Regions from separate parts of the Herbaspirillum sp. CAH-3 genome, predicted to be linked through region 2. Evidence: predicted binding sites of a transcription regulator. Region 2 holds the regulator's gene; each other region holds the start of a gene.
What was found. Region 2 encodes FliA, which starts transcription of late flagellar genes. Its sites were predicted from a motif close to CTAAAGTTTNNNNNNNNNNNGCCGNTA; they were not measured.
Positions count from the first base shown of each region.

Region 1: the regulator FliA is predicted to act here: its motif matches at 5,672-5,698, upstream of motA (flagellar motor stator protein MotA).
Region 3: the regulator FliA is predicted to act here: its motif matches at 3,493-3,519, upstream of FYB76_RS10220 (flagellin).

Region 1 is NZ_VSWE01000007.1:100,629-108,610, reverse strand. It holds gene FYB76_RS10640 (chemotaxis protein CheW) at 1-299, opposite strand, end outside; gene cheA (chemotaxis protein CheA) at 318-2,489, opposite strand; gene FYB76_RS10630 (response regulator) at 2,544-2,909, opposite strand; gene FYB76_RS10625 (chemotaxis protein) at 3,039-3,593, opposite strand; gene motB (flagellar motor protein MotB) at 3,679-4,617, opposite strand; gene motA (flagellar motor stator protein MotA) at 4,697-5,557, opposite strand; gene FYB76_RS10610 (class I SAM-dependent methyltransferase) at 5,747-6,541, opposite strand; gene flhC (flagellar transcriptional regulator FlhC) at 6,638-7,252, opposite strand; gene flhD (flagellar transcriptional regulator FlhD) at 7,430-7,747, opposite strand.
Region 2 is NZ_VSWE01000001.1:518,098-526,079, forward strand. It holds gene flhF (flagellar biosynthesis protein FlhF) at 1-1,354, shown strand, start outside; gene FYB76_RS02595 (antiactivator of flagellar biosynthesis FleN protein) at 1,389-2,192, shown strand; gene FYB76_RS02600 (RNA polymerase sigma factor FliA) at 2,198-2,935, shown strand; gene FYB76_RS02605 (flagella synthesis protein FlgN) at 3,041-3,499, opposite strand; gene flgM (flagellar biosynthesis anti-sigma factor FlgM) at 3,531-3,851, opposite strand; gene flgA (flagellar basal body P-ring formation chaperone FlgA) at 4,075-4,812, opposite strand; gene flgB (flagellar basal body rod protein FlgB) at 5,044-5,472, shown strand; gene flgC (flagellar basal body rod protein FlgC) at 5,479-5,883, shown strand; gene FYB76_RS02630 (flagellar hook assembly protein FlgD) at 5,909-6,631, shown strand; gene flgE (flagellar hook protein FlgE) at 6,671-7,942, shown strand.
Region 3 is NZ_VSWE01000006.1:307,349-315,330, forward strand. It holds gene rpsF (30S ribosomal protein S6) at 1-235, opposite strand, end outside; gene lexA (transcriptional repressor LexA) at 553-1,212, shown strand; gene FYB76_RS10215 (tetratricopeptide repeat protein) at 1,416-3,398, shown strand; gene FYB76_RS10220 (flagellin) at 3,722-4,810, shown strand; gene FYB76_RS10225 (flagellar protein FlaG) at 4,889-5,248, shown strand; gene fliD (flagellar filament capping protein FliD) at 5,477-7,546, shown strand; gene fliS (flagellar export chaperone FliS) at 7,575-7,982, shown strand, end outside.

The DNA.
Region 1 (7,982 bases), on a different contig from region 2:
CGGCCGCCGATGTTGAGGATGATGACGACGGTGAACTGGTCATAGGTCGGCTCGCCCAGCTGGAACTTGATGCGCATGTCCACGATGGGGACGATGATGCCGCGCAGGTTCACGACGCCCTTGATGAAGTCGGGCGAATTGGCGATGCGGGTCACGGCTTCGTAGCCGCGGATTTCCTGAACCTTCAGAATATCGATGCCGTATTCTTCCTTGCCCAGGGTAAAGGCGAGAAATTCGTTTCCGTTGCTGTCGGTCTTTTCGCCGAAGCCGGAAAGATTCTTGGTTGCAGTGTCAGACATGTTGAGGCCCTTTAAAAATCAGGAAAATACAGATTCGTCATTCAGTTGGCGGCTGGATCGCAGCAAGGCTGCCACATCGACAATCAGGGCGACGCCGCCGTCGCCCAGAATGGTAGCACCGGAAATGCCAGCGACCTTTCGATAGTTGGATTCCAGGTTCTTCACAACGATTTGCTGTTGTCCGATCAGGTCATCCACGAAAAGTGCCGCCTTTTTCCCATCTGACTCCAAAATGACCACCAATCCTTGCGAGGGATCGGTAAATGAAGGCTCGATGTTGAAAATCTGATAAAGCGGGATCAGCGGCAGATATTCGCCGCGCACGCGCAGCACCTGGCCCTGACCGGAGATCTCTTTGATATCTTGCGGCAAAGGCTGCAAAGATTCAACCACATATCCAAGCGGCAATATGTAAACTTCTTCACCGATCCGGATCGACATGCCGTCCAGGATCGCCAGCGTCAGCGGCAGCGAGATCGAAATCGTGGTGCCGAAGCCCTTGCTGGAGCGGATATCGACCGCGCCGCCCATGGCCAGGATGTTGCGCTTGACCACATCCATGCCCACGCCACGGCCGGAAACGTCGGTGACCTGCTCGGCGGTAGAGAAGCCGGGCTCGAAGATCAGTTGCCAGACCTCGGCATCGGTCAGGCTGTCGGTCACCGGCATGCCCTGCTGCTTGGCCTTGGCCAGGATCTTGTCGCGGTTCAGGCCGCCACCGTCGTCGGTGACTTCAATGATGATGTTGCCGCCCTGGTGCTCGGCAGACAGTGCCAGCACGCCCGCTTCGCCCTTGCCGGCGGCGCGGCGCGCCTCGGGCAGTTCGATGCCGTGGTCGATGCTGTTGCGCACCAGGTGGGTGAGCGGATCGACGATGCGTTCAATCAGGCCCTTGTCCAGCTCGGTGGCTGCGCCGTGGGTGACGAACTCGACCTGCTTGCCCAGCTTGTGCGCGAGGTCGCGCACCATGCGCGGGAAGCGCGAGAAGACGTAATCCATCGGCATCATGCGGATCGACATCACCGATTCCTGCAGATCCCGGGTATTGCGGCTCAACTGGCTGACGCTGTTGAGCAGGTGTTCGTGATGCATGGGATCGAGCTTGCCAACGCGCTGCTCGATCATGGCTTGGGTGATCACCAGTTCGCCCACCAGGTTGATGAGCTGGTCGACCTTTTCGATGCTGACACGGATCGACGAGGATTCCTGGCCGGTGCCACCCTTGGCCGCCTTCTTCTCGCCGCCATGGTCACCATGCAGGTGGCCGTCGTCGTGATGGCCGTTGCCATTGCCGCCATTGCCGCCATGACCGTTGCCACCGGCGGGGGCAGCCGCCTCGCCATCGTTCTTTTTGGCGCTGATGTCCAGCGGCACGAAGGGAGCAAAGAAACCGTAGCCCTGCTCGCGCTCCTTGTCTTCGATGGCGGTCTGGTTATCGAAGAAACCATAACCCTGGGCGCGCTCGCGCTCTTCCTGGGTGACGAAATTGTCGAAGAAACCATAGCCGCGCTCTTCGTCGCTGCTCTTGGCGGCTTCAACGGCTTGCGAAATCTTCAGGTCGGCCACGTTCACGATGAAGGCGCAGATGGCGACCACGTCATCGATCGGTTCGGCCGTGTCGAGGATGAAAATCCAGTTCCCCTCGGGCGACTTGGATTTTTCCAGCTTGCCGAGCATGGACAGCTCGTCGGCCAGGGCCTCGGCATCCTTGTCGGCGATCACCGGCATGTCCAGCCGGTAGCGGTGCACGCCACCGGGACCGACCACGGCCGCTTCGGCCGCCGCAGCGGCGCTGGAACTCTTGCCCTGCGACAGCGCCTCCAACAGCATGCGCACGTCGCCCACGGCATCCTGGTCGACCGTGGCGCCGTGCTTGTGCCCGTCCAGCATGGACTTGAGCACATCCTTGGCAGCCAGGAAGGCATCTACGTGTTCCGAGGTCAGCTTCATCTGGCCCTGGCGGATGCGATCCAGCAGCGACTCCAGGACGTGCGTGACTTCAGCGATGTCGGTCAGGCCGAAGGTGGACGAACCACCCTTGATCGAATGGGCGGCACGAAACACCGCGTTGAGGTCTTCCGGATCGGGAGACGCCACATTGACGGCCAACAACAGCTTTTCCATTTCCGCGAGCCCTTCCTCGGCCTCGTCGAAAAAGACCTGGAAAAACTGGCTCATATCAATGCTCATGCCTGGGCTCCATGCTGGATGCAGTACGTATCTTCTTCTTGTCCCGGCAACAGATCAGCCGATCACCTTGCGCACCACCTCGGTCAGGCGCTGCGGGTCGAAGGGCTTGACCAGCCAGCCATTGGCGCCGGCGGCCTTGCCCTTGGCCTTCATCTCGTCACTGAACTCGGTGGTCAGCATCAGGATGGGCACGCGCGCGTAACTGGTCAGCTCGCGCAGGGAGCGGATCAGGGTCAGGCCGTCCATGCGCGGCATGTTCTGGTCGGTCAGGACCAGGTCGAAGGTATGCGTCTTGGCCTTTTCCAGCGCGTCCACCCCGTCGACCGCCTCGGTCACGTTGTAACCCGCAGCTTTCAGACTGAATACCACCATCTGACGCAGTGACCCGGAATCATCTACTGCGAGAATCGTTTTGGACATCGTTACTCCCTGTTTCTTCAATAAGGCTCATGCGCGTATGCATTATGCCGCACCCTTGGCCACCGACCTATCGCCCAGCCAAGGCCGGAATGACCTAGTTCAATCTTGTACCACTCAGCCAGCCACCGCTCAGAACAGCTCGATGTCGCCACTTTCCATGCGGGTCTGGCGCACTGCCTTCCACAGCCCGGTGTCGAGCATGTTGAGGCGCTCTTCGATGGCCTGCACCGTGCTGGCCAGCAATTCCCTGACCTCTTCGTCGGACTGGCCCTGCTCCGGGACGATCTCGAAGCTGTTCGCACTCAGGACCCCCAGCGCCTCACGCAGGCCGATCACGCGGCGTACGATACGCTCCAGCAACTGGCTGGTCATGTCCTGGAACTGCAGGCCGGTCACGGCCGCGTTGACATAGTGGCTGACTTCACCCTGGGTCACCTTGAGCTGATCGATGCTGTCGCTGTCGAACTGGCCGCTGCCATTCATCAGGCCTTCCAGGATGGTCTGCTGTGCCTGGACCGCGCGGTGCAGCTCCATGAAACTGTTGCCCAGCTTGCCGATGGCTTCGCCCAGCAGGATGTTGGTCTGGACCAGGTCCGACTCCACTTCCGTCAATTGGCGGCTGCCGCCGCTGGCAGTATCGAGCAACAAGCGCTTGAGCTCCTGCAGCATGGTCTTGGTCGGCATATCCGGCTCTCTTCCCCTGTTCAATTGGAACACTTCTGCTTCATTGGCAAACCCTGCGCAAGCCACCCCGTCCCGGTGCCTGCCGTCAGTTCTTCGGCGGCGCGCTCAGTCCCTGCTGCACGTCGTCATCGGTGGCGTCGGTGGGCACGTTCAAGGAGCCACTATCCTTTTCCACCAGCTCTTCGGCCTTCTTGTTCATCACGATGATGCTGATGCGGCGGTTGATCGGGTTGAACGGATCTTCCTTGTCCAGCAGCACCGCCGAGGACAGGCCCACCACCCGCAGCACCTTCGATTCATCCATGCCGCCGGTAATGAGTTCGCGGCGCGAGGCATTGGCACGGTCAGCCGACAATTCCCAGTTGCTGTACCCCTTCTCGCCGCGCGAATAAGGCGTCGCATCGGTGTGGCCGGACAGGCTGATCTTGTTGGGCACATCGTTCAGGGTGCGGCCGATCTCGTGCAGGATTTCCTTGGTGTAGGGCTGCAACTGCGCACTGGCCAGGGCAAACATGGGACGGTTCTTTTCGTCCACGATCTGGATGCGCAGGCCTTCCGAAGTGATGTCGATCAACAGCTGGTTCTTGAACTGCTTCAAGGTCGGGTTGGAGTCGATGGCCTTTTCCAGGCGCGACTTCAGTTCCTCCAGGCGGGTGCGCTCGGCGCGCTCCAGCTCCTGCTGTGCCTGTTTCAGGTTCTGCTTGCGCGAGACCACATCGTTCTCGCCCTTGCGCAGCTGGCCGTCCTGGCGGGTCAAGTCCTTGCCGCCGCCGGGCAGCACCGTGTTGGCGTCACCACTGCCGGAACCACCGGCCATGGCCACCTTCAGCGGCGTCTTGAAGTATTCGGCGATACCATTCAGGTCGCCCTTGGCGGTCGAACCCAGCAGCCACATCAGCAGGAAGAAGGCCATCATCGCGGTCACGAAGTCGGCATAGGCAATCTTCCAGGCGCCACCGTGGTGACCCCCGCCGCCTTTCTTGATCCGCTTGACGATAATGGGACGTAGACCTTCGTCGGCCATGCCTGTGCTCCTGCTTCAATACTGATGTCTGTGTGAATCGCCCTGCCTGCCGGCCTCCCCGGGCCGGCCTGCCGACCGCTTACTTGCCCTTGGCCTGCTTGACGTGCTCTTCCAGTTCAAGGAAGGTCGGACGTTCGGTCGAGAACAGGACCTTGCGGCCGAATTCGATCGACAGTGCCGGGGCATAGCCATTGAGGCTGGCCAGCAGCGTCACCTTCACGCACTGGTAGATCTTGGTCGATTCGTGCAGCTTCTGTTCCAGCAAGCTCGAGAGCGGGCCCACGAAACCGTAGGCCAGCAGGATACCGAGGAAGGTACCGACCAGCGCGTGCGCGATCAGCATACCCAGCTCGGAGGGCGGGATGCCCACCGATTCCATGGTGTGCACCACGCCCATCACCGCTGCCACGATACCGAAAGCCGGCATGCCGTCGCCCAGCTTGGCGATGCAGTGCACCGGAATCTCGCCCTCGTGGTGATGGGTCTCGATTTCGTTGTCCATCAGGTTTTCGATCTGGAACGCATCCATGTTGCCCGAGACCATCAGGCGCAGGTAGTCGGTCATGAATTCGATCAGGTGATGGTCCGCCAGCACGCCCGGATACTTGCTGAAGATGGGGCTGCTTTCCGGCTCTTCGATGTCGCCTTCGATCGACATCAAACCCTCTTTACGGGATTTGGTGAGGATCTCGAAGAGCAGTGCCATCAGCTCCATGTACAGCGCCTTGGTGTAGGTGCTGCCCTTGAAGACCGTAGGCAAGGCCTTCATGGTGGCCTTGATCGCCTTGTTGTTGTTACCGACCAGGAAAGCGCCCAGCGCGGCGCCGCCGATCATGAGCAGTTCGAGTGGCTGGAACAGTGCCCCCAGGTGGCCGCCCGACAGGGCAAAGCCGCCGAAGACGGACCCCATGACCACGATATATCCAATGATGACTAGCAAGTGCCTACTCCCGTCCCTGTGGCGTTGAGTGTATTTTCACGTTCGTCAGATTACAGGTATTCCAGTCAAGCAAATGGGGGAATACATATCCGAAAAACGCCCTTCCTTTTCGATTTACGGCTGAATTGGCGCAAACTTGATACGTCGCGTCTCGCAGCCCCTGTAAAGGCTCTCCTTGCTTGCGCACCCTCACATGCGCCACCCATGCAGCACCCTGCCCCCGTCCTCCGGCTCGACCACCACATCCGGGGTGGTCCCGTGGATATGGAATTCGTAGCTCAGAAGCAGCGTTCCCGGCTTCATCTCGGCGCGCGCCTTGTGCCACAGCGCCTCCATCGCCGCTGGCGACAGGTAGGCAAACACCACGTCATAGTTGCCGAAATCGAGCAGCAGGTAGTCGCCGCGTACAAAGCGGCAGCGATTGCCCGCCAGCGCCGCCCTGACCCGGCTTACCAGCCATGGCAGGGGTGCAATCTCGATACCGGTGAATTCACTGTCGGGCCGGCGGCGCGACAGGTCCAGCACGGCACCGCCCAGGCCGCTGCCGATATCCATGAAGCGGATCGGCCGCCCCTCTGGCAGCAGTCCGGCCACCGCATCCCAGGCAGTCTGCCCGGAAGGATAGAACGGCACCTGGCTGCGAAAGGTCGACCAGAACAGCACCAGCATGAACAGGAACACCGCCAGGAACACCCACGACGGCAGGTGCAGCTGGCCCGCGCCCAATGCAGCCACCGGGAATACCAGCAGGATCAGCCACCACCACGCCGCCATGCGGCGCAGGCGCGCCAGCAGGGCGGCCAAGACACCATGCAGCAAGGAAGTCTGGAGGGGGGAAAGAGGCGCCAGGCCTGCGCGCTGGAGCAGCACATCGGCCACATTGGCACCGACCAGGCCCAGCACGAACAGCAACAGGGCCTGGATGGCCGGCGCCTGCCACAGGGGCCTGCGCCCGGCGCCGGGGTGATTCTCAGGTTCGGACATCGAGGCAATCGGCCTTATTCTTTTTTGGTTGAACACCCTGGCCCATTACCGCCCTGCTGCTCGCACGCAGCAAGGCACTGGTGCATCCCTGCTGGCTCAGGCCACCGCGGCCAGCACCGGTTCGGCAGCCAGGGGCGCGGAAGCGGCGACCGGCAGCGCGCCTTCGACCAGACCCATGATGACCGCATCCTTGGCCTTCTTGGTCTTGCCGGCACGCGACGGCATGTGGCACAGCCCGCACAGGTAGTCCTGGTGCAAGTCCAGGCGATGCACCACGAAGTGGCCATGGCACTTGCAGCAAGGCGTGGTCATGAGCATCTTGCTTTCGAAGAAGCGCACCAGCGTCCAGGCACGGGTCAGCGAGAGCACGGGCTCACCGGCATCGTTGTAGCCGACTTGCTCCAGATACAGCTTGTAGGCCTTCATCACTGCCTCGATGCCACTGATGCGGGCATGCTCCACCAGATAGCGGTGGATGTTGATGAACAGCGACGAATGGATATTGGGCTGCCAGGTGATGAACCAGTCCGTCGAGAACGGCAGCATGCCCTTGGGCGGCGAGACGCCCTTCAATTCCTTGTACAGCTTCAGCAGGCGCTCACGCGACAGCGAAGTTTCCGATTCCAGCAACTGGAGGCGCGCCCCCAGGTTGATCAGTTCAATGGCCAGCTGAATTTCCTGCGCCTCTGTGACAACGCTCTTCTTAGCCATGGTGCTACCCCCCGGTGATTTCGTAATAAAACTGCCTGACCCCAATTCGCCGACCTTGGGCGGGCGAACTTTCAGGCATGAATGCAAGACTCAAACTGAATAACTGTGTAGAACGTCTTCCCCTCCGGCGCGTTGACTGTCCCTGGCCACGCCGGCCATGCTTTTTGTCTTGTTGTTTTACGAAATTTGTTCGCCGGGCTGACACGCCATCAGGATGGCCGCGTGTGACTGCGCCAGGCTCTTGTCCTTGTTGTAGTTGGTCAGCATGCCGAGGATGGCGCCGTCGTCGAAACGGAAACGGGTCAACATCATGTTGGTCGCCGCCAGTTTCATGATCTGCACGTTGGACAGGCCTTCGATCAGATCGGCGATTTCGGCGCTGATGCCCAGACGGAAGATTGCGGTCGGTTTGTCCGAACGGATCATTTGCTGCGCCAGCATGAGATAGCTCAGGTTGGCATCGCGGATCTCCGCCATCATGTCGTTGGTATTCATTTGCACCCCACCTCGGTAAGAACTTCCTACGGCTCACCCGGCGCAATGCTGCGTCGAGCTGCTTACAATCGCTTACATTTACTTGACTGCAAGCCAATTCTGAGGGGGGGCGGACAGGCGGGAAATTAGACTTGGTCGGTATTTTTCGACAGAAACGGACCGGAGCATCTTGTAGGAGTCTGTCCTACAGCGAGGGAGGATATTGATGAACTTTCATGTGCTGTGCGAGGAAGAC
Region 2 (7,982 bases):
CAACGAGGACATGACCACCCTGGTGGCGCCGACCGGTGCGCGCGACCCCAACGGCCGTGTGCAGGCGGCTTCCTTGCAGCAGCAGTCCGGCGCGCCGGCTGCGCAGGCCAAGCGTCCGGCGCTGTTGTCCTCGCCGCTGGCCCAGCAGCCGGCCCGCGCGGTGCGTCCCGAGAACGCGCCCTTGCTGGACCAGCCGGCCCATGGCCGCGCACCGGTTCGTGCAGCCGAAGCCGCCCCGGCCAGCGATGCCCGTGTCTGGCGCAGCCGCCGCGCGGAACAGGATGCCGCCCGTGCCGCCTCGGCACAGCAGGCGCAGGAGTCGGGCGACCAGGAAATGCGTCCGCGTTCGGCCCTGCCTGAATTCGATGGCAAGGATTACGACGAAATCCTGTCGGAAGTCATGAGCGAGATCCGCTCCATGCGCGGCGTGCTGGAAACCCAGCTGGCCGAGATTTCCTGGGGTGGCACGCAAAAGCGCGATCCGCTCAAAGGCATCGTCCTGAAAGAAATGCTGGCGGCCGGTTTCTCGGCCAGCCTGTCGCGCCTGATTACCGAAAACCTGCCGGCCAACTCCAAGTCGCAGGACATCATGTTCTGGGTCAAGTCGGTGCTGGCACGCAACCTCAATACCCTGGCCAACGAAAACGAACTGCTGGAAAACGGCGGCGTCTTCGCCCTGGTCGGCCCCACCGGCGTGGGCAAGACCACCACCACTGCCAAGCTGGCAGCACGTTGCGTGATGCGCCACGGCTCCGGCAAGCTGGCCTTGATCACCACCGATGGCTACCGTATCGGCGGCTACGAACAACTGCGCATCTACGGCAAGATCCTGGGCGTGATGGTGCACTCGGTCAAGGATGAGACCGACCTGCGCATCGCCCTGGAGGAGTTGAAGGGCAAGCACACCGTGCTGATCGATACCGCCGGCGTGGGCCAGCGCGACCAGATGGTGGCCGAGCAGGACGCCATGCTGGCCGGTGCCGGCGTGGATATCAAGCGCCTGCTGTGCCTGAACGCCACCGCCACCGGCGGTACCTTGAACGAAGTGGTGCATGCTTATTCGAGTTCGGGCCTGGCCGGCTGCATCATCACCAAGCTGGACGAAGCCGCCACCATCGGCAACGTGCTGGACGTGGTGATCCGCCACAAGCTCAACCTGCATTACGTGGCCAACGGCCAGCGCGTGCCCGAAGACCTGCACGTGGCCAACAAGCTCTACCTGGCCGATCGTGCCTTCAAGCAGAAGCGCGAAACTGCCCCTTTCGAATTCCAGGAGGGTGAGTTGCCGGGCGTGATCGGACCTACTGCCATGTCCATGAATGACCGCGGACTGCGTGAGGTGAGCTTTGGCTAGTTACGATATCGACCAGGCAGCTGGCCTGCGCCGGATGCTGGAGCGCCCGGTGCCCAGGCTGTTCACCTTCTTCTCCGTGCTGGGAGAAGAGGAAAAGAGTGCGATGCTCATCAATCTGGCAGCGTCCTTGTCCCAGGCCAAGCACAGTGTGCTGGTGGTCGATGGCGACGTCGCCACGACCGGCTTGCTGACCCGTATCGGCTTGCGTCACGATGTGGCGACCCTGCAGGAAGTGGCGCGCATGGAGCGCCCCATGGTGGAAGCCACGCGGCGCTTGCCGGAAGGTTTTTCGATGGCGCGCATCGCTCGCCGCACTGTCCCGTCGGCGACCGATCCCCATGCAGGCCGTCTGGCCGAGATCTTCGACAGCCTCATCGAGCAGGCCGAGATCACCCTGGTCAATGGCGTGCTGGCGCGTGACCTGTCGCTGCCGGTGCCGACCATGGAAATGGGCGAGATCGTGATCCAGGTGTCGACCACGGCCTCGTCGATCAAATCCGCCTATGTGCTCCTGAAGAGCCTGAGCGACCGGATCGGCCGCCGTCCCTTCAGTCTCATCGTCAACGATGCCACCGAAGCCGAAGCCCGTACCGTCTACGCCAACATGGCCCAGGCGGCCAGCCGTTATCTGGCCGCCCAGTTGAATTTCATCGGCGCCATCCCGGCTGACGATCATATTCGCCGCGCTACCGGGCAGGGCCGGGCGGTGATGGACGTGTTTCCTTTCGCCGGTGCCGCGCTGGCATTCCAGCGCTTGTCCAAGCGCTTCACGGAAGGTCCGGATGCGGCGCGCAGCGCATACGGCATGGCCACCGACGGTGCCAGTCTGGGAGTGTGACGTGCATGTATAACGTCAAGGGAAAGAAGGGCAAGAACGACGTGCTGGAGCAGCATGCGCCGCTGGTCAAGAAACTGGCGCATCAGCTCAAGGCCAAGCTGCCCCCCAGCGTAGAGGTGGACGACCTGATCCAGGCCGGCATGATGGGGCTGCTCGACGCCGTCAACCGCTACGAAGAAACCCATGGCGCGCAGTTCGAGACCTATGCCGTGCAGCGTATCCGGGGCGCCATGCTGGACGAACTGCGCAGCAGCGACTGGCTGCCGCGCAGCATCCGCCAGAATGCCCGCAAGGTGGAAGAGGCCATGCAGAGCCTGCTGCAGCAGCTGGGCCGCCAGCCGCAGGAGGCGGAAGTAGCCCAGCACATGAAGATCAGCCTGACCGAATACCAGGCGTTGCTCGCCGATTGCGGCGGCCACCAGTTGATCTATTACGAGGATTTCCACGACGACGATGGCGGCCATGAGCACTTCCTGGACCGCTACCAGGCCGGCCAGGGCGAGGATGATCCGCTGCAGAGCCTGATCGAAGGCGGTTTCCGGGAAGCGGTGGTGGATTCGATCAAGGCCTTGCCCGAGCGCGAGCAGCTGCTCATGGCCCTGTACTACGAGCAGGAAATGAACCTGAAGGAAATCGGTGCCGTCATGGGCGTGTCCGAATCCCGGGTGTGCCAGCTGCACAGCCAGGCGATCTCGCGCATGCGCTCTTATCTGCGCGAACATTCATGGAGCGGGGTGGCCTGACGATGCTTGCGCGCAGGGCGCATTTTCGGACCCAGCAACGACAAAGCCCGGCAATGCCGGGCTTTTTGTTGTTCGGATGCAACTCAGCAGGCGTGCAGGGAAACCTTACACCACGCCCAGACGCCGGCCGGAGGATTTGATGCTGTTCTGGCCATCCGGGCCGTAGAAATTGCCGGTGCCGGTCTTGCCTTGCAGGATGGTCAGGGCACTCTGGTTGATGGAGAGTTTCTTGCCGATCAACAGGCCGTTGACGCGGTTCAGTTCCTTGGCATCCTGCGCCAGCTCGAAGAGGCCTGCCCAGATATCGCGGTCGGCCTCGCTGGCGTGTTCATTCATCCACTTTTGCATGCCGGCTTCATCTTCGCTGTAACCCAGCTTGCCCAGCAGCGCGTGGCGGTTGCCGGCCAGGGTAGACATCTCGGCCACGATATTGGCTTTTTCGGAAATGATGTCGGTCAGGCCTTCAGCCGTGGCCTCGGTCAGCAAGGCTTGCTCCTGGTTCAGCTTGTCGACCAGGCGCGAAAGGGCGGCGTGTTCCAGGGAGAGATGGCTGGCCGGATTCATGCGGAAGATCCTCGGTGCAGGCGAACGGCGATCAGGCCGGGCGGGCGCTGATGAGATTCTTGACGGTATCGATCAGGCCATCGGCGATCTTGTCCGGATCGATCTGGAAGGTGCCATTGGCAATGGCAGCCTTGATCTCGGCCACTTTCTTGCTGTTGAAGGCGCTGCTGTCGCCATTGACCTTGGTTTCCAGCGCTTGATAGGTGCTGGACAAGCGCACGCTGTCGGAAGTGGCAGCCTTGGCAGCCGCACTGTCGCCCGCGGCGGGGCCGGTGGCGGCGTTGTTGCGGGTCTGCGTTTGCGTCTGCTCGGTGTTGAGGGCAGCGGATTTGAGGGCGTCGTTAACGTTCACGGCAGTATTCCTTGTAGGGTGGGGGCGCTTCGCACCCGCCTGTCGTATGGATTATCGACCAGTTCTGGGCAAACTTTAACATTCCCGCACTTCAAATGCGCCGATTTCGGGAGATTTCTTCACATTCCCCTCCGGGCGAGCCGCTGCGTTCCGCCTCCAGCGCGCACCGTGGGAAATTGCTTCATATCAATAGAGAAAGCGCGATAGCCAGGCGGTACCCGCTTCAATAATTGATTTCCAGGATGCCACCCGCCTTGGCGATGCCGCTGACGACCTGGCCGGCCGCCGTCCGGGCCTGGGCCATCTGGCCTTCATTGGCATTGGTCAGGGCGCGCGCCTCGGTGGAAATCTGGAAGCCGGGGCCGATCGACACCACCCGCACCGCCTGGCCTTGCTGCACCACGCGCTGGTTGCGGATGGCGTCCAGGCGCAGCGGCGTGCCGGCGCGCAGGGACATGTTGGCTACGCGCCCGACCACCTGGGATTCCTCGGTGATGACCCCGCTGGGCAGGGCCGACATGTCACCGCGAATACGCGTGATGTCGCTGGCGCTGATGGTTTGCCCCTGGGCCAGCGGGACGGCCGCGACCAGGTAATCCGAGATCACCTGAACGTTGGCGCGCAGATAGATGGTCCAGGGGGAGGGCGCGACGCACTTGATGCCGACCGTGGTGCGGCCGAACAGGCGGCCGCCATTGGGCATGAAGGCTTGCGGTTCCAGGCAGGCGGCCAGGGTCAGGCGCGAATCCACCGGATCGACGGTGACCGTGACGCTGCCCGGCAGGCCGGAAGTCTGGCCTTTGAGGAATTGCTCCGCCACTTGTTGCAAGGCTGGCAAGTCCTGCTTTTGCGGCGTGTTGGGGTCGTTCTGGGAGAAGGCGGGCGCAACCACGCCCAAGCCCGCTCCCAGCAAGGCGAGGGCGGCGAAGGTGCGGCGCAGGGCGCGGAAAACGTGTTTCATTTTGTGCAACTTGCCCGTGATGGGCATAGGCGAATCTTGGCAGCCATGGTACGTCGCGCGCGCGAGGTCAAAAGCGCAAACAGGGGAGGCTTTTCTCTCTTTATCGCCCCTTAGAGTTAGTGGTGCGAACGTATGATCAAGCCTACGTAATTCCATCATCGGCGCAGTCCGCGAGCGGCCACGGCAACGGCAGGCGAGAGCGGCGCAGCGACGGTACTTCCGGAGGACCTGATGGTCTCTAAGCTCGACGATTATTTCCGTTTCAACGAGATGGCGCTGAACCTGCGGGCCCAGCGCCAGCAGGTGCTGGCGTCCAACATCGCCAACGCGGACACGCCCAACTACAAGGCGCGTGACGTCAACTTTGCCGATGCGCTCAAGAATGCGCTGGACAACAAGTCCAACACGATCCCGCCGCTGCAGCTGGAGCGTACCGCTGCCACGCACGTGGCCGGCACCGCGCCCGACTCTGGGCCGGGCAGCATTGGCGGCACGGCCCTGCAGTACCGCACGCCGGCCCAGGGCAGCGTGGACGGCAATACCGTCGATCTGGATGTGGAGCGCAATGAATTCGTCGACAACGGCATCCGTTATGAAGCCGGCGTCACCGCCGTGAACGGCCAGATCAAGGCCATGTTGAACGCCATCCAACCGGGTTGATAAACCATGTCTCTTTCCAACATCTTCAACGTGGCGGGCTCGGCCATGAGCGCGCAGTCCCAGCGCCTCAATGCCACGGCCAGCAACATCGCCAACGCCGACAGCGCGACCAGTCCCAACGGCACGCCCTACCGGGCCAAGCAGGTGGTGTTCGAAGCCATCCCGGTGGGCAGCGTCAAGGATAGCGGTGTGAAGGTGGCGGCCGTGGTCGAGGACCAGGCCCCGCCCAAGCTGGTCTATGACCCCAAGCATCCGATGGCCGACGGCAATGGCTACGTGGCCATGCCCAACGTCAATCCGGTCGAGGAAATGGTCAACATGATCTCGGCCTCGCGCTCTTACCAGACCAACGTGGAAACGATGAACACGGCCAAGGCCATGCTCGTCAAGACCCTTACCATCGGCCAATAAGCGGCCAGTCAACAGGACCTGAACCATGGCAATCGTCTCCAATGACCTGCTCAGTGCAATGAATGGTACGAGCAGCAGCTCGTCCACCAGCAATTCTTCCAGCCTCGACAACAACAGCCCGGACGCGATCCAGAACCGCTTCCTGACCTTGTTGATCGCGCAGATGAAGAACCAGGATCCGAGCAACCCGATGGACAACTCGCAGCTGACCACGCAGATGGCCCAGCTCTCGACCGTCTCGGGCATCTCCCAGCTGAACAATTCCTTGTCCACGCTGATGAGCAACCTCAATTCCTCGCAGGCGCTGTCCACGGCCAACATGATCGGCCACAGCGTACTGGCCCCGGGCAACAGCATCCAGCTTACCAGCGATACGACCAAAGACGCCGACGGCAAGGAAACCACCAGCCAGAAGGCGGTGTTCGGCGTGAACCTGTCCGGAACGGCCTCCTCGGTGGTGGTTACCATCAAGGATTCCACCGGCGCCGTGGTCCACACCACCGACCTGGGTACCCAGGCGGCCGGCGTGGTGCCGGTGATCTGGGATGGCTCCAACGATACCGGCGGCAAGGTGGCCGACGGCAACTACACCTTCACGGTCAGTGCCTCCAACAATGGCACTGCGGTGTCCGCGTCGACCTTGTCGTTCGGTACCGTTTCCAGCGTCTCGACTGCGTCGGACGGCGTCAAGCTCAACGTCACCAATGTCGGCACCATCAAGCCGACCGACGTGGTGCAAATTCTTTAATCGTCATTACCGACAACATTCGGAACAAGGGGATATCTCATGAGTTTTCAGCAAGGTCTGAGCGGACTGAACGGCGCAGCCAAGAGCCTGGACGTCATCGGTAATAACGTGTCCAACGCCAGCACGGTGGGTTTCAAGCAGTCGCAGACGCAGTTTGCCGACATGTATGCCAACTCCATGAACCGCTCCGGCAATTCGCCGGTGGGCATCGGCGTGACCGTGGCCAACGTGGCGCAACAGTTCACCCAGGGCAACATCACTTCTTCGGCCAACCCGCTGGATATCGCCATCAATGGTGACGGTTTCTTCCAGGTGGCGGCTTCGCTGGACAACAAGTCGCCGATGTACGGCCGCAATGGCCAGTTCCAGCTGGACAAGAACGGCTACATCGTCAACCCCAGCATGAACGGTGCCTACCTGATGGGCTGGGCGGCGGGCGCATCGGGTGGTGATCCGACTGCATTGCAGATCGATACCTCGGCCATCCCGGCGACCCCGACCACGACCATCACCACCAAGGTCAACCTGGATTCCCGCGTGACCGCGATTCCTGCGACGACCGTGTTCAACGCCAACGATCCGACCACCTACAACAATTCGACCGGCGTCACCATCTATGACAGCCTGGGCAATCCGTACAGCGTGCAGACTTATTACTCGAAGGCTGCACCGACCGGAACGCCGCCGACGACGACCTGGACCGTCTATGCCAAGGTCGACAGCACCACGCTGACCAGCGGTACGCCTGCAGCTCCCTTGGCCGTGGGCACCATGACCTTCGATGCCACCGGTGCGCTGACCTCGACCACCGGCCTGACGCTGAGCACCGCCACCCTGGGGACGGTGGTCAAGGCCGGCGGCGTGTTCGCCAACCCGATCAACATCTCCTACGCCGGCTCGACCCAGACCGGCTCGGCCTTCGTGAACCTGGCACAAAGCCAGAACGGCATGCCGCCAGGTACCCTGTCGAGCTTCTCGATCGACAAGGACGGCAGCATCATCGGTTCCTACAGCAACCAGCAGACCAAGAACCTGGGCACCGTGGTGCTGGTGAACTTCGCCAACCCGAATGGCCTGCAGCCGCTGGGCAACAACCTCTACCAGGCCACCGGTGCGGCCGGCAGCCCGCTGGTGGGCAAGCCGACCACGGGTACCTTCGGCACCCTGCAGGCGCGCGCGGTGGAAGACTCCAACGTCGACCTGACTGCCGAGCTGGTCAACATGATCGTGGCCCAGCGTGTCTACCAGGCCAACTCGCAGACCATCAAGGTGCAGGATACCGTGCTGCAGACCCTGGTCAGCCTGCGATAACAAGTTGTATCCGGCGCGCCGTAGGGCGCGCCTGTTCCAA
Region 3 (7,982 bases), on a different contig from region 2:
TGAAGCCGGTTTCGATTTCAGCCAGCGTTTCGCTGTCGACTTCGATGTTCAGGCAGACGTAGTGAGCCTTGGCCAGCTTCTGGATCTGGTAAGCCAGTTGACGACGGCCCCAATCTTCGACACGGTGGACCTTGCCGCCGCGGGTGGTGACGATGCCCTTGTAACGCTCGATCATCGCCGGCACTTGCTCGCTTTGGTCCGGGTGGACGATAAATACGATTTCATAATGACGCATGTAGACTCCTTATGGACTTATTGAAGACGCCCACCCCGGCGTCAAGACGGGTGTGGGAAGAGGAAAACCCGAGATCATACTAGGTTTCCGCTCTCGCGGCAATGCCGGCATCAAGCCGATGCAGCCGGGGGACCACAATATGCGGCCCCGGGCACAAGACCACGCAAGACCTTCACCTGCGGCACGCTCTATATAAACAAGAAAGCTTGCCTTTTCGCTCCAGGAATATGCATGTTGCCGTTGACACAAGGATTGCACCTGTATAAAAATACAGACTGTTCATCCAAACAGCCTTCCCTCCGAGAAAGGCCACCCTCATGCTCAAACTGACTGCGCGCCAGGAACAGATCCTGAACCTGATCAAGAACGCCATCGAGAACACCGGCTTCCCTCCCACGCGCGCAGAGATCGCCGCCGAATTGGGCTTTCGCTCCGCCAACGCCGCCGAAGAGCACCTGCAGGCCCTGGCCCGCAAGGGCGCCATCGAAATTTCCCCCGGCACCTCGCGCGGCATCCGCCTGCGCGAGTCGGGCAGCGCGGCCGGCGCGAGCACCGCACGCCAGATGGCCCTGCCCCATCCTGCCCTGATGCAGCTGAGCCTGCCGCTGATCGGCCGCGTGGCGGCGGGTTCGCCCATCCTGGCCCAGGAACACGTGGAAAAGACCTACCAGGTCGACCCGGCCATGTTCCCGGCCAAGCCGGATTACCTGCTGAAGGTGCGCGGCATGTCCATGCGTGATGCCGGCATCCTCGACGGCGACCTGCTGGCGGTGCGCCGCGCGGACCAGGCGCGCAACGGCCAGATCGTGGTCGCCCGCCTGGCCGACGAAGTCACGGTCAAGCGCTATCAAAAGACCGGCAGCGTCATCACCCTCTTCCCTGAAAATCCGGAGTTCGAGCCCATCATCGTCAAGCCGGAAAACGACCAGTTCGCACTCGAAGGGTTGGCCGTGGGATTGCTGCGCAGCTGGAACTGATGACCAGCGGCGCAGCCGCCCGCACCTGTCGCGAACCTGCTCCGGCCGGACATTGATTGTCCGTTGCTGCATGAACCTCCGCCTAAAACGGAGGTTTTTTGCTTTCTATTCACCTCTTCACCGGTGACGCGTTGCGCATATCATGCCTGCTGGATAGCTATGCCCGGCGCAACCGATGCGCCCAACCAAGAGGATCTTTTTCGATGTCGACGCGCAAGAGCAGCAACAAGCACGGCAAACACATTCCGGCGCCCGCCGCCGCCAAGTCCAATCTGCAGGATCTGCTGGACGTTCGCAAATGCCTCGATCTGCTGGACAGCCGCAAGACGGACGAGGCCAAGACGATCTGCACGGCCGTGCTCGCCCGCGCCCCCAACCTGGTCTTCGCCAACCACGCGCGCGGACTCATCGCCATGCAGGAAGGCCAGTTCGCGCAAGCCGAACAATATCTGCGCAAGGCCATTGAGGCCGATCCCAACAATGCCGAATACCTGAGCAACCTGGCCGGCACGGTCCTGAGCCAGGATCGTATCGATGAATCCATTGCCATTTACGAGCGCGCCATCGCACTGGACAAGGAGAACCGGGCGGCCCGCATCGGCCTGGCCAATGCCCTGCACGAAAAGAACGACCCGGAAGCCTCGATCAAATACTTCGAGGACGCCGCCCGGCGCGAACCCAATGCGCCCGGCCCCCTGTCGCACCTGGGCCGGGCCCTGATCGACGCGCGACGTTTCGACGAGGCCGTCGCGACCATCCTGAAGTCGCTCGAATACCAGATCAATTTTGCACCCTCCCACACCGCCCTGGGCGAAGCATTCCACGCCATGGAGATGTACAAGGAAGCCGTTGAATCCCACAAGACAGCCATCCTGCTGGATCCGCAGGACACCTACGCCCACAACAAGATAGCCGACAGCTACCTGAAACTGAACAAGATCGACGAAGCCCATGAACACATGCTGCGCGTCATCGAAATCGCGCCCAAGGATCCCAATGGCTACGTCAAGCTCGGCTCGAGCTACTTCAACACGGGCGACCGCTTCGAGGATGCCATGCGCATGTTCAAGCAGGCCCTGGCACTGGATCCCAAGCACGCCATGACCTACAACAACATCGGCGCCATCCAGCACGATCACGGCGACTATGACGACGCGCTCGGCAACTTCCGCCAGGCCCTGGCCCTGCGCCCGAATTACCCGACCGCCAAGCACAACCTGGCACTGACCCTGCTGCTGCGCGGCGAATTCGAGGAAGGCTGGGAGTGCCACGAAAGCCGCCTGACCACCAAGGAACGCGCCCACGTCTATCGCTTGATCCACAAGTTGTTCGAGGTCATTCCCAAATGGGATGGCAAGTCTTCGCTGGCCGGCAAGCGCATCCTGCTGATGCACGAACAGGGCTTCGGCGACAGCATCCAGTTCCTGCGCTACGCCCGCCTGCTCATGGCGCAAGGCGCCAGCGTCGCGCTGCATGTGAAGAATCCTCTTTACCGCCTGTTCCAATCCTTCACTCCCCAGGTCACGCTGGTGCGCGAAAGCGACCCGCTGCCGCCCTGCGACTGCGCCTATGTTCTCATGAGCCTGCCCTATGCGATGCGTACGCACACGGTCGAGGATATCCCCCGCTATCCGGAGGGCTACCTCTCTGCCGATCCGGCACTGGCAGCAAACTGGAAACTGAAGATTTCCACATTGACAAGATCTGAGGAAAACCTGCGTGTCGGCATCGTCTGGGGCGGCAATCCGGAACACGGCAATGATCGCCATCGCTCGATCCCGCTGGAAAAGGTCAAGCAGCTCTTCGCGCTGCCCAAGGTCGAGTTCTATTCTTTACAAAAAGGCAAGCCGGCAGAAGGACTCAAGGAATTGCCATCTGAGTTGCCCGTCTTTGACCTGGGCAACGACTGCCAGGACTTTGCCGATACGGCTGCGGCGATCAGCAATCTTGACCTGGTTATCTGCGTCGATACCTCAGTGGCTCACTTGGCAGGCGCCCTCAATCACCCCACCTGGGTGCTGCTGCCGCACGTCCCGGACTGGCGCTGGCTCAATGATCGGGAGGACTCCCCTTGGTACCCCAGCATGCGCCTGTTCCGCCAGCCAGCGGTCAGCGATTGGGATTCCGTGCTGAAAAAACTTGGCGAGGAACTAACGATCCTGCAACAGAAAAAAGTCCAGGCCTGATCCCTTGCCGATCGCGCATTGGTCCTGCCAAACCGCCCTTGCCGGGCGGTTTTTGCTTTTTGGAACTTTTTTCTCGGCCGCAACAGCAATTTTCCTAAAGTTTTTGGAATTGCCGTCGAAAAAGGATTTGCTTGGAGTTTCAAAGCACGCAGTTTTAGTTCGGAAAGCCTTGAAAAAGATTTTTTGCAAATAGCCCTAAACTTTTTCCAAGACTGCCCGATAAAGCAATCAACAGAGGTTGAAACGCCTGGGGCTCATGGGTAGAAGACCAACGTTAGGCACTGAAACTCGGATCATCGGTCTCAAATCTTAGGAGAATTAACATGGCAGCAGTCATCAATACCAACATTCCGTCGCTCAATACGCAGCGGAACCTGAATTCCTCGCAGTCGTCGCTCAATACCTCGATCCAACGTCTGTCGTCCGGCCTGCGCGTCAACAGCGCCAAGGACGACGCCGCCGGCCTGGCTATCGCCGACCGCATGAACTCCCAGATCAAGGGTCTGGCAGTTGCACAACGTAACGCCAACGACGGTATCTCGATGGCGCAAACCGCTGAAGGCGCTCTGTCGACCGTCGGCGACAACCTGCAACGTATGCGTGAACTGGCTGTGCAAGCAGCCAACGGCACCAACAGCGCACAAGACCGCAAGACCCTCAACGACGAATACACCCAGCTGTCGCAGGAAGTGTTCCGCGTCCTGAACGGCACCAGCTTCAACGGCCAGAACCTGTTCACCGGTGTGGGCCAGGGCGCTTCGGCTGGTACCGGCTCCGACGCTACCAACGTGTCGGCTTCCCTGACCCTGTCGTTCCAGGTCGGTGCCAACGTGCAAGACAACAAGCTGAACGACCAGATCACCATCACCCTGGATGACCTGTCGAACAACTCGACCATCTCTACCGTCATCGGCACCAGCGCCAAGGGCCTGATCGGTCTGGGCGACACCAGCGGCGTGAGCACCGCGCAAGCGACCTACACCTCGGCCAAGGCTGCCCTGGACAACCTGTTCGCTACCGGTTCGTCCCTGTCCTCCTCGGCACTGGCTTCGTCGGCCGTGACCCTGCAAGCTGCCGTTGACAGCGCCAAGCTGTCCCTGGACCAGGCTGTTGCCAACCCGTCCGCCCAGAGCGATGCTCAGAAGGCCATCCAGAACCTGGACAAGGCCATCAGCCTGATCTCCTCCAAGCGTGCCGAGTTCGGTGCCGTGCAGAACCGCTTCAGCGCGGTCATCAGCAACCTGCAAGTGTCGAGCGAGAACATCACCGCGTCGCGCAGCCGTATCATGGATACCGACTACGCGCAGGAAACCGCGAACCTGACCCGTGCGCAGATCCTGCAGCAAGCTGGTACCGCGATGCTGTCGCAGGCCAACTCGGCGCCGCAGCAGGTCCTCTCGCTGTTGAAATAAGCCAGATAGCTAGGTAGGATGACGTGCGGGGGATAGACCTTATTCTCCGCACGTTCCTTTAAGGAAGGGAGTAGCACCATGTCGATTGCCCCACTTAATATCACTGCTGCTGGCGACTCCGGTACTGCATATGCAGCGCCGAAGACAGCCGAGAAGCCCGATCCCGTGGTATCGACGGTCGCACCGGCGGCCACCCCGGAAGCACGACGCGCCACCGATAGCGAACTCAACGATGCCGTGGGCAAGTTGAACGATTTCGCTGCCGCCAATGCTGCCGCGTTGAATTTCTCGAAGGACCAGGATACCGGCAAGACCATCATCAAGGTCGTCGATACGGCTACGGACACCGTGATTCGCCAGATTCCCAGCGAAGAAGCTGTCGCCATCGCCAAATCGATCGACAAGATGCAAGGCTTGCTGATCAAGGAAAAGGCTTGAGTTTCCCCTCGAGTCTGGTACGAACTGCAGTGGCTGAACACCCGCATGCGTCAATGCCCGCTCATTGCGCATGACGGATTCGGCTACCCCAGTTCATAACGGATTCAGATAGTTATTTCGCACAGCGTCCCCTCGCCCCAGACGCCGTACTTGAGAGCCCATCTCCTCTTGACCGCGCTGGACAACCGCACAGCGCTGTGCCTCACGCAAAGATTCAGGAGTTGAACCGTGGCCACTTCCACCGGCACCATTTCCACATCGGCAGGTCCGCTCGATGTCTCCACCCTGGTCAGTCAACTGATCTCGGCCGAAAGCCAGACGCAGCTGACTCCGCTGACCACCCAGGCCAGCAGCTACAACACCCTGATCTCTGCGTATGGCAGCCTCAAGAGCGCGCTGTCGAGCTATCAGTCCGCCATCAAAGCCCTGACCGCAGCCAGCTTCAGCTCCCAGAAGAGCTCGGTGAGCAATGCCGGTACCGGCAGCAACCTGACCACCGACCCCTTCACGGCCGACGTCAACAGTGACAACTCGACCAAGATCCTGGCGCAGAAACTGCAGTCGGCGGGCGTGAGCAGCGGCACGACCTACAACGCCGGCGATTCGATCGCCATCAAGGTCGGCACCAATTCCCCGACCTTCATCACCTTGCAGGCCAACTCGACCCTGGCCGGCGTGCGCGATGCGATCAATGCCTCCAAGGCCGGCGTGACTGCGTCCATTACCACCGATGGCAGCGGTGACCACCTGGTGCTGGAGTCGACCGCCGGCGGTACCGCCAACACCATCAAGGTCACGTCCAACAACAGCCTTTCCGCGTTCGCCTACGATCCGTCGAGCTCCACGCCGAGCACCATGACACAGATCCAGGCCCCGCGCGACGCCACCAAGGCGGCGTCGGGCACCTACTCGGTGGCGGTCTCGCAGTTGGCGCAGACGCAGAAGCTGAGCTCGGCCAGCATCGCGCCGGGCACCACTTTCGACAACGGCATCCTGGCCATCAAGACCGGCACCGGTTCGACTGCCATCATCCAGCCCGCCACCAACACCCTGGCCGGCGTGCGGGACGCCATCAACAGCAGCGATGCGGGCGTCAATGCCACCATCGTCAGCGACGGCACCAATGATCACCTGGTCATCACCGCCAAGGACAGCGGCGCGGCCAACACCATCAAGATCACCGGCACCGGCAACTATTCGGTCTTCAGCGCCGACCCGAGCGGGACCGTAATCTCGCCCAACGTCACCACCGGCCAGACTTACACTTCCGGCACGCTGAGCCTGAAGGTGGGTGACACCACGGTCGCCATCAACCCCACCGCCAACGGCAGCGGCAACATCGACCTGAACCAGGTCGTGAGCGCCATCAACGGCGCCAGCGCAGGCGTGACCGCCTCCATCAGCAATGACGGCAGCAACGACCACCTGGTCCTGACCCCGACTGGCAGCAGCGCCACGGCGGCAGTGTCGCTGACCGGCACCGGCGACTATTCGGGCCTCACCATGAGTGGCATGGGCCAATTGCTCAAGGCCCAGGATGCCAAGCTGTCCATCGATGGCGTGGCCGTCACCAGCACCAGCAACAAGGTCGAAAACGTCATCTCGGGGGTGACCCTGAACCTGGCCAAGGTCACCACCTCGGCGGACAACTTCACTCTCAACATCAGCAACGACACTTCCGGCATCAGCACCGCCGCCAACAGTTTCGTGACCGCCTACAACACGCTGGCCAAGGCAGTGGCGGGCATGACCGCGCAGACGCCCTCCACCACCCTGGGCCAGGCCAACACATCGGCGCCACTGGCCAGCGAGTCGTCGGTCCAGACCATCATGAACCAGCTGCGCAATACCCTGTTTGCCACCGTGGATGGCGGCAACGGCATCAGCAGCCTGTCCGATATCGGCATCAGCTTCCAGAAGGATGGCACCCTGGCGCTGGACGCCACCAAGCTGTCCACGGCGACCACCAACAATTTCGCCGGCATTGCCAATCTCTTCACTGGCACCGATCCGGATACGACCAACACTACATCGTCCAAAAATGGTATCGTCACCAAGTTGCAGACCTTGCTGACGAACCTGCTGAGCGATAGCGGCATCATCGCCTCCAAGACCAATGGTCTGCAGGCCAGCCTGAAGATCAACCAGGATCGCCAAAGCACGGTGCAGACGCGCTTGTCGAACCTGAAGGACGACTACACCAACCAGTTCAATCGTCTCAACACGACCCTGGCCAGCATGCAGTCCACGCAGAGCTACCTGACCCAGCAATTGGCCAGCCTGGCCAAGAGCAGTTGAAGCATCACCGCGAACATAGGAGAACGTCATGTTCGGAAGCATGAAGCGCGGGGCCAACGCCTACGCCAACATCGGGGTGGAAACCGGCGTGATCGCCGCAAGCCCCCACAAGCTCATCACCATGCTCTTCGACGGCGCATTGGTCGCTATCGCCCTGGGCAAGAAGTCCATGGGCGAAGGCAACATCAAGGACAAGGGTGAATCCATCACCAAGGCCATCCTGATCATCGACAACGGCCTGCGCGCCAGCCTGAACAAGGAAGTCGGCGGCGAACTGGCCCTGAACCTGGACTCCCTCTACGAATACATGAGCCGCCGGCTGTTCGAGGCCAATGCCACCAACAACCCGGCCATCCTGGACGAAATCCACGGTCTTCTCGATGACATCCGCTCGGCCTGGGAACAGATCGGCCCCAACGCCGCCCAATCGGCACCG